Regions from separate parts of the Pantoea sp. LS15 genome, predicted to be linked through region 1. Evidence: predicted binding sites of a transcription regulator. Region 1 holds the regulator's gene; each other region holds the start of a gene.

The links. Region 1 encodes LexA, which represses DNA repair genes until DNA is damaged. Its sites were predicted from a motif close to TNCTGTATGTACATACAGNA; they were not measured.
Region 2: the regulator LexA is predicted to act here: its motif matches at 1,613-1,632, upstream of dinB (DNA polymerase IV).
Region 3: the regulator LexA is predicted to act here: its motif matches at 1,449-1,468, upstream of mutH (DNA mismatch repair endonuclease MutH).

The regions. Positions count from the first base shown of each region.
Region 1 is NZ_JAAVXA010000013.1:66,399-69,608, reverse strand. Features, by position in the region: gene plsB (glycerol-3-phosphate 1-O-acyltransferase PlsB) at 1-922, opposite strand, end outside; gene HED65_RS17570 (diacylglycerol kinase) at 1,077-1,445, shown strand; gene lexA (transcriptional repressor LexA) at 1,554-2,162, shown strand; gene dinF (MATE family efflux transporter DinF) at 2,226-3,210, shown strand, end outside.
Region 2 is NZ_JAAVXA010000003.1:28,627-31,836, forward strand. Features, by position in the region: gene nqrE (NADH:ubiquinone reductase (Na(+)-transporting) subunit E) at 1-104, shown strand, start outside; gene nqrF (NADH:ubiquinone reductase (Na(+)-transporting) subunit F) at 115-1,338, shown strand; gene nqrM ((Na+)-NQR maturation NqrM) at 1,341-1,541, shown strand; gene dinB (DNA polymerase IV) at 1,650-2,708, shown strand; gene pepD (cytosol nonspecific dipeptidase) at 2,764-3,210, opposite strand, start outside.
Region 3 is NZ_JAAVXA010000006.1:22,176-25,385, forward strand. Features, by position in the region: gene HED65_RS10790 (NADP(H)-dependent aldo-keto reductase) at 1-47, opposite strand, end outside; gene HED65_RS10795 (YgdI/YgdR family lipoprotein) at 180-398, opposite strand; gene mutH (DNA mismatch repair endonuclease MutH) at 527-1,219, opposite strand; gene rppH (RNA pyrophosphohydrolase) at 1,903-2,433, shown strand; gene ptsP (phosphoenolpyruvate--protein phosphotransferase) at 2,446-3,210, shown strand, end outside.

The DNA of each region.
Region 1 (3,210 bases):
TGCGGTGGCAGGGGACATAGACAATTTCATGGCCATCGTGCGCCAGTTGGCGTACACGCTCGGCGTTATGGACGTTGATGCCCTGATAGAGACGGTTCCAGGTAAAGCTGAGAATACGATCGGACAGGCGAATCATCTCGTAAGAGAAGTTCGCTGCAATCTCTTCCATCAGTGCAATGGCGTTCTGCTGGGCTTTCTCATGCGAAATCTTCTTGCTGCGTGCTTCGTCTTCAACGGCACGGGCAATCGCTTTGGAGGCCAACAGCTTGTTGAACAGATCCTGACGCGCCGGGAGACGCGGCCCAACGGCAGCGAGGCGCTGACGGGCGAAGTGCATACGCGCTACGCGCGCCAGTTTTTGCGCGATGATCTTGTCGGTGCCATGCTCGTCCGCCATACGACGCAGCGAAACGGAAGGGGAGAAGCGCACAAAGCTGTCGCGTCCCAGCCAGGAGACCGCGAAGAACTTCTGGATGCCGTTAAGCATGCGCAGCGGTGGATTCTCTTCACCTTTTTCACGACCCGGGCGACGACCAAACATCACCGATACTGGCACCATCTGCACATCCAGATCAGGATTGCTGCGGTGCAGGTCGAGATAGTCATGGAACAGCTTGATGGACTCTTCTTTCGGCGTGTAATAGGTAAACACGCGCGGTCCACCGTGAATGAACACGTAGCGCGGCAGCAGCGTACCGTCAACTTCAAGCGGTTCAAGCGGGTCAGGTAAGTCATGCGCCAGGCATTGGGCGCGAAGCGTCAGTAAGTCTGCCTTCGAGTTATAAGGCAAAACGTACATAATGGGGCGCGACGTATCGAGCCCTAATTCCAGCGCGGGTTCTGCTGGGATAGACTTGCTTTTTACCAGGATGCTTAATGGTAAATTAAGTAATTTGTAGTAAATTCGTGGCCAGCCGGACATAAACGATGTAAAGCCTCTGGTTAATAATGCAATTGCGGCGCAAGGATAACAGAAAGCGCGCAAAATTTCTGTTGTTACCCGTCATACTTCAGGCGGCAGCGAAACGCGCTGCCACTCTAGTTACTGACGCTATTTCCAATAAAAGGTTCTTTTAATGGCCAATAATACCACTGGGTTAACCCGAATCATCAAAGCCGCCGGCTATTCCTGGAAAGGTTTCCGTGCCGCGTGGATCAATGAAGCCGCCTTTCGCCAGGAGGGCGTCGCCGCTATCATCGCGGTGATTATCGCCTGTTTCCTTGATGTTGATGCAATAACACGCGTTCTTCTGATCGGCTCCGTACTGTTGGTGATGATAGTGGAAATTCTCAATAGCGCTATTGAGGCTGTTGTTGACCGGATTGGCTCAGATTTCCACGAGCTCTCTGGCCGGGCAAAAGACATGGGCTCCGCTGCCGTGTTGCTGGCGATTATTACTGCGGTCATTACCTGGGTCACGCTGCTTTGGTCACATTTCCGATGAGCCTCGAGGAATAATTAAGTCCCTGGTTTTTTGTGCAGTTTTTGGTTCCAAAATCGCCTTTGACTGTATATACTCACAGCATAACTGTATATACACCCAGGGGGCGGAATGAAAGCGTTAACGACCAGGCAGCAAGAGGTGTTTGATCTCATCCGGGATCATATCGGCCAGACGGGTATGCCACCCACGCGTGCGGAAATCGCTCAGCGTCTGGGCTTCCGTTCTCCGAATGCTGCCGAAGAACACCTGAAAGCGCTGGCGCGTAAGGGCGTGATTGAGATTGTTTCGGGCGCGTCACGCGGTATCCGCCTGCTGGTGGAAGAAGAGACGGGCATTCCGCTGGTGGGGCGTGTTGCGGCCGGTGAGCCTTTACTGGCACAGCAGCATATTGAAGGCCACTACCAGGTCGATCCGGGGATGTTTAAACCAAGCGCTGATTTCCTGCTGCGCGTAAGTGGCATGTCGATGAAAGACATCGGTATTCTTGACGGTGATCTGCTTGCGGTTCACAAAACGCAGGATGTGCGAAACGGCCAGGTTGTGGTCGCGCGTATTGATGACGAAGTCACTGTTAAGCGTCTGAAAAAACAGGGTAATACCGTACAGTTGCTGCCTGAAAACAGCGAATTCTCCCCGATTGTGGTGGATCTTCGCGAGCAGAACTTCTCTATCGAAGGGCTGGCAGTAGGGGTGATTCGCAACGGCGAATGGCTGTAATCTCTTCCTGACAGGCTACGGCGTTGCTGTAGCCTGATTCCTTTACCTCTCCCGGTATTTTTCATGTCACTGCTGACGGCATCAGATAAGGCATTGTGGCGTCTTGCACTGCCGATGATTTTTTCCAATATCACCGTGCCCCTGCTGGGTCTGGTAGATACTGCTGTTATTGGCCATCTGGATTCACCTGTTTATCTTGGCGGTGTGGCGATTGGCGCGACGGCAACCAGCTTCCTGTTTATGCTGCTGCTCTTTTTGCGCATGAGTACTACCGGGCTCACGGCACAGGCATATGGTGCCAGAGATCCGCTGCGTCTGGCGCGCGCGTTGGTGCAGCCGCTCATTCTGGCGCTTGGTGCGGGGGCATTAATTGTTGTATTGCGCTCGCCCCTGATTGACCTCGCGCTTCACATCGTTGGCGGTAACGAGGCGGTACTGGAGCAGGCGAGACGTTTCCTTGAAATCCGCTGGCTCAGTGCACCCGCATCACTGGCTAACCTGGTTCTGCTGGGGTGGTTACTCGGCGTGCAGTATGCCCGCGCCCCCGTCATTCTGCTGGTGGTGGGAAACCTGCTCAACATTGTGCTTGATGTCTGGCTGGTAATGGGTCTGCATATGAACGTGCAGGGGGCTGCACTGGCGACGGTAATTGCCGAATACGGGACTTTTATCATCGGCCTGTGGATGGTCTGGCGTGTGCTGGCGATGCGCGGGATCTCTCTTGCGCTATTAAAAAACGCATGGCGCGGCAATATCCGTAAGCTGCTGGCACTCAACCGTGACATTATGCTGCGTTCACTTCTCCTTCAGCTCTGTTTCGGCGCGCTGACGGTTTTCGGGGCTCGGCTGGGGCCAGACATCGTTGCGGTCAATGCCGTATTGATGACGCTGCTGACCTTTACCGCTTACGCGCTGGACGGCTTTGCCTATGCTGTGGAAGCGCATTCCGGGCAAGCGTACGGTGCGCGCAAAAGCGGGCAGCTTCAGGATGTCTGGCGGGCAGCCTGTCGTCAGTCGGGGTTGGTGGCGCTGGCATTTGGTCTGGTTT
Region 2 (3,210 bases), on a different contig from region 1:
AATATGCCAACGTGCCTGCAGGCCTGCGTGGCTTAGGGATCACCTTTATCACCACCGGACTGATGGCATTGGGGTTTATGTCCTTCTCCGGTGTGCAGCTATAAGGGCTAACTGATGGAAATTATGCTTGGCGTGGCGATGTTCACGCTGATTGTACTGGTGTTATCAGGGCTTATTCTGGTGGCACGTGCGAAGCTGGTGAATTCCGGCGACGTGGTGATTGATATTAACGACGAGCCGCAGAACCAGATCCGCACGCCCGCCGGAGATAAACTGTTGAATACGCTCTCCGGCAACGGGATCTTTGTCTCTTCGGCCTGTGGCGGCGGTGGCTCCTGTGGGCAGTGCCGCGTTACGGTGAAAGAGGGCGGAGGAGATATCCTGCCAACCGAACTGGCGCATATCACAAAGCGTGAGGCAAAAGAGGGCTGCCGTCTGGCCTGCCAGGTCGCTGTACGTCAGAACATGAAAATAGAGCTGCCGGAAGAGATCTTTGGCGTTAAAAAATGGGAATGTGAGGTTATCTCTAATGATAACAAAGCCACGTTTATCAAAGAGCTGAAGTTGCGGGTGCCTGAAGGAGAGAGCGTTCCGTTCCGGGCGGGTGGATATATTCAGATTGAGTGCCCGGAACACACCGTGGCATATGCTGACTTCGATGTCCCGCATGAATACCGGGCCGACTGGGACAAGTTCAATCTTTTCCGCTTTGTGTCGGAAGTAAAAGAGCCAGCGCTTCGTGCTTACTCCATGGCTAACTACCCTGAAGAAAAGGGCATCATCATGCTTAACGTGCGTATCGCCACACCGCCTCCGGCGGTACCGCATGCGCCGCCAGGGATCATGTCATCGTATATCTGGTCTTTAAAGCCGGGCGACAAGGTAACTATCTCCGGTCCCTTTGGTGAGTTCTTTGCGAAAGAGACGGAAGCCGAAATGGTGTTTATCGGTGGTGGCGCAGGTATGGCGCCGATGCGTTCGCACATTTTCGACCAGCTCAAGCGGCTTAGCAGTCAGCGTAAAATCAGCTTCTGGTACGGGGCGCGTTCGCTGCGTGAGATGTTCTACGACGATGAGTTCGAACAGCTGGCGCGTGAAAACCCGAACTTTACCTTCCATGTGGCGCTCTCCGATCCGCAGCCGGAAGATAACTGGACTGGCTATACGGGCTTCATCCACAACGTGCTGTATGAAAACTACCTCAAACAGCATCCTGCGCCGGAAGACTGCGAGTTTTATATGTGTGGCCCGCCAGTAATGAACGCCGCAGTCATTAAGATGCTTAAAGATCTGGGCGTGGAGGATGAGAACATCCTACTGGACGATTTTGGAGGCTGATGATGCTGACGTTCCTGGCAACCTTTGTGGTTTTCGTGCTTGTTATCCTCGGCATGTCGTTAGGCTGGATCATTAAGCGTAAAAGCATTCAGGGGAGTTGCGGCGGTATTTCTTCCATTGGCATGGAAAAAGTCTGTGATTGCCCGGAGCCATGCGATGCCCGGAAAAAAAGAATGGCCCGCGAACAGCACCGTATTATCTAAATTTTTACAGGCCGGGTAAGGCAAAGTCGCCACCCGGCATTTTTACATCTGCTTCTCAATTCTCATTTATTTACTGTATACTTATCCAGTGATGAGTGAGGGCTTACTATGCGCAAAATAATCCATGTTGATATGGACTGCTTTTTTGCGGCAGTGGAGATGCGTGACAATCCGGCGCTGCGGGATATTCCCATAGCCATTGGCGGCAGCCGCGTTCAGCGTGGTGTCATCAGCACCGCCAACTACCCTGCGCGCAAATTTGGCGTGCGTAGTGCCATGCCTACCGCAATGGCCCTGAAGCTTTGTCCTCATCTCACTCTTTTACCTGGTCGCTTCGACGCTTACAAAGAGGCCTCAATTCATATTCGGGAAATCTTCTCCCGCTACACCTCTCTGATCGAACCGCTGTCGCTAGACGAAGCCTATCTTGATGTGACCGACAGCGTACACTGCCACGGCTCAGCAACCCTGATGGCACAGGAAATCCGTCAGACCATCTTTAAAGAGTTAAATCTTACCGCGTCGGCAGGAGTCGCTCCGGTGAAATTTCTTGCCAAGATAGCCTCCGATTTAAATAAGCCCAATGGCCAGTACGTCATCACGCCTGAAGAGGTGCCTGCGTTCTTAAAAACGTTGCCGCTTGGCAAAATCCCTGGTGTGGGAAAAGTGTCCGCTGTAAAGCTGGAAAGTATGGGATTACGGACATGTGAAGATGTGCAGCGAAGCGATCTGGCTATGCTACTTAAGCGGTTTGGAAAGTTTGGGCGCGTGCTGTGGGAGCGTAGCCAGGGGATTGACGATCGCGATGTGAACAGCGAACGGCTGCGGAAATCCGTTGGTGTTGAGCGAACGCTGATTGAAGACATTCATGACTGGTCTGAATGCGAAACCATCATTACGGAACAGCTCTATCCTGAGCTGGAGCGACGCTTGCTCAAGGTGAAACCGGATCTGCTCATTGCCCGTCAGGGTATCAAATTAAAATTCAACGACTTCCAGCAGACCACGCAGGAACATGTCTGGCCGCGTCTGAATAAAGAGGATCTCGTTGCGACGGCGAAAAAGGCATGGGAAGAACGAAGAGGAGGGCGAGGGGTGAGGCTGGTGGGATTGCACGTCACGCTGCTGGATCCGCAGTTAGAGCGACAGCTAGTATTAGGGTTGTAGATTGTTTTAACCGTAGGCCCGGTAAGCGAAGCGCCACCGGGCATCAAACGACTAATTACTTAACAGGAATTGCTTTCAGCAGCTCAGTCAGCAGCGTCCAGTAATGACCCACGCTTTCGATATGAACCTGCTCGTCCGGAGAGTGTGGCCCGGTAATGGTTGGCCCGATAGAGACCATGTCCATATTCGGATATGGTTTCTTGAACAGACCACATTCCAGACCCGCGTGGATCACTTGAATGTTCGGCGTGCTGTTGAACAGACGCTGATAGGTTTCACGGACCAGTGCCATCACTGGAGAACTTGCATCCGGCTGCCAGCCAGGGTAGCTGCCTTTAGCCGATGTTTTCGCACCGGCCAGCGTGCCCAGAGATTCCAGCATGCTCACTACGTACTCTTTGCCTGTGTCGATAAGCGAACGGATCAGGCAGATGATCTCTGCACTGTCGTCACTCATGGTCACCACGCCCACGTTCAGAGAGGTTTCAACCACGCCTTTGGC
Region 3 (3,210 bases), on a different contig from region 1:
AGTTGGCTTATCTCCAGAGAGCTGTGGGGGATACGGTGATAATGCATAGCCGGCTTCCTTCAATAGACATGTAGACCGCGTCAGGAACTTCCCGACAAAGGAATATAAACATGGCAGAGGGGAAGCAAAAGGGGAAGAGAAAAATCAAAAAGGCCAGCAAGTGACTGACCTCTCTCTGTTTATCGCTCGATAATTTGTGAGACTTCGTCGCGATTAATCTGCATTTTATTACCTTCCTGGTCACGGTAGCTGACCAGACCGGTATCATCATCGACTTCGGGTTTGCCGTCGGTCAGGATCATCCGACCATCTTTTGTCGCCATGACATAATCACTACTACAGCCCGATACTGCAAACGCTAAGCCGACTGCTGAAATTAACACTGCCCATTTTTTCATCGTTATCGTCCTCACCTGGCTGGTATCAAATCATAGTGTAGTATTAACCCGATATACCGACAGGAGGAAGCGGTAAAATCTTAAAAACCAGATGATTATGTTTGGGATCTCTCAAAATGAGTAAAAAACTATGTTTTCAGTAAAAAATGGCGTGCAAGCAGCGCACCGGTGAAATTTTTTTTGAGATAAAAGCCGCGCGGTAACGTTAGTATTGGCTCGCCCTGCGCACCGATCGCCTCGGTAAGCGCTTTACTGTTGGCTGCCTTCGGACGCAGCTGTAACACTTCCCCGTGTCGGGCTGTGATGCGCTCTACCTGTCCAAGAACGATCATATCCATCAGTTCCTCCCAGTCCAGACGCAATTGATGCTCCTCCTCTTCATTCGGGCTCCAGAGCACCGGAGCACCAACGCGACGCTCGGCCAGGGGAATGTGGCGTTCACCTTCAACCGGTACCCAAAGCACGCGTTTCAGCTTATGACGAACGTGGCTGGTTTCCCATGTCACACCGGTATTGCCGGTTAATGGCGCAACGCAGACAAAGGTGGTCTCAAGTGGTTTCCCATGGCTGTCTATGGGAATGGTTTTTAACTCTACGCCAAGAGCCGCAAAATCTTGCTCTGGTTTACTCCCCGCACTGGCACCCAGCCACAGTTCAAGCAGCATGCCTGTCCAGCCTTTATCCCGTTTCAGATCCTTCGGGATCGGAATCCCGGCCATTGCCGCCAGCTCGCCCAGCGAAAAGCCAGCCAGGCGTTGAGCCTGCTGGAGCAACTGGCCTTCGCTGGAAGGTGGTGAAAGCAAGGGTGTAAGCGGATGCATGAAGATAACCTTTTGATTAAAAAATAAACGAAGAAATTGTCCCCTGTGGATAGAGTTTAACTTTTTCTGTACGAATATTCCATGTGCATGATTTATAGGTTTTTTTATTAGTTTGAAATCGTTTCACCTGAGAAGAAAAACCGGTTGTTCAAATCTGGTCACTGACAATGAACAGGATCTTACACCATGTTATCCACAGAAAAATGGGATAACTGGGCATAACCCTGACTACTGTTTCAATTTACAGCCTTGACGTGCGATGAAAATCGAATTTTCAGACAATTTGTGCCTAACTTATTGGCACAATCTGTGGATAAAACCGACGCTGTTCGATCTTTCATCAGCGCGACGATCCCTGATGTGATGATCGTCACGCTATTCTGTATTTTGTTTGCAATAACACACTTAACTACATGAAAGTAATATCATTATATAATATTGATGAAAGCGGGGCGAAGACGGGGATTGAGGTTGTTCATCGGTAATCAGACACTTTTTCACAACTATATCCACAGAAAAGGTGAATAAAAATCCCTTTGATGGCTCTTATCTGTTTATAACTCAGCACTTATTTGTGAGTTATTCAAATGTTATTAGGTTGCAGGCCTGTAAGAGAGTGGTTTACCGCCTCCCTGTAGTGTGAAACAATCATTCATATATAAGGTTTAGTTTGGGGTAGTCCGGTGATTGATGACGATGGCTACCGCCCGAACGTAGGAATAGTAATTTGTAATCGTCAGGGCCAGGTAATGTGGGCCCGGCGATATGGTCAGCACTCCTGGCAGTTCCCGCAAGGCGGGATCAACCCAGGAGAGTCCCCAGAACAAGCGATGTACCGGGAGCTTTTTGAAGAGGTCGGTTTAAGCCGGAAAGATGTTCGCATCCTGGCTTCCACCCGCAACTGGTTGCGTTACAAGTTACCGAAACGTTTGGTGCGTTGGGACACAAAGCCGGTTTGTATCGGCCAGAAACAGAAGTGGTTTCTGTTGCAGTTGGTGGGCAACGATTCAGACATCAATATGCAAACCAGCAGTACGCCGGAGTTTGATGGTTGGCGCTGGGTAAGCTATTGGTATCCTGTTCGTCAGGTCGTGTCATTTAAACGCGATGTTTACCGTAGGGTGATGAAAGAGTTCGCAAGTGTGGTAATGCAGCTTCAGGAGATCCCCCCTAAGCCGCAGAGCGCACCTGCCTGGCGACGTAAAAGAGGTTAAGCTACGCAAATCATGCTCACCCGCTTGCGAGAAATAGTCGAGAAGGTGGCCAGTGCTCCGCGTCTCAATGAGGCGCTGAACATTCTGGTCACTGACATCTGTCTTGCGATGGAGACCGAGGTCTGTTCGGTGTATCTGGCCGACCACGATCGGCGCTGCTATTACCTGATGGCGACCCGTGGTTTGAAAAAACCGCGCGGACGCACCGTAACGCTCGCATTTGATGAAGGTATCGTGGGTCTGGTTGGGCGGCTGGCTGAACCTATCAACCTTGCCGACGCGCAAAAACACCCCAGTTTTAAATACATCCCTTCCGTAAAAGAAGAGCGCTTCCGCGCGTTTCTTGGCGTGCCGATTATCCAGCGTCGCCAGTTGCTTGGTGTGCTGGTTGTTCAGCAGCGTGAGCTGCGTCAGTACGATGAAAGCGAAGAGTCTTTCCTCGTTACCCTGGCCACGCAGATGGCGGCGATCCTCTCCCAGTCTCAGCTTGCCGCACTTTTCGGTCAGTATCGCCACACGCGCATTCGCGCCCTTCCGGCATCGCCAGGTGTGGCGATTGCAGAAGGCTGGATGGATGCCACGCTGCCGTTAATGGAGCAGGTTTACGAAGCCTCAACGCTTGATGAAGCGCTTGAGCGCGAGCGTCTTACTGCTGCGCTGGAAGAGGCGGCGAATGAATTTCGTCGTTACAGCAAACGCTTTGCCGCAGGTGCGCAAAAAGAGACGGCAGCCATTTTTGATCTCTATTCGCACCTGCTCTCCGATGCACGTCTGCGT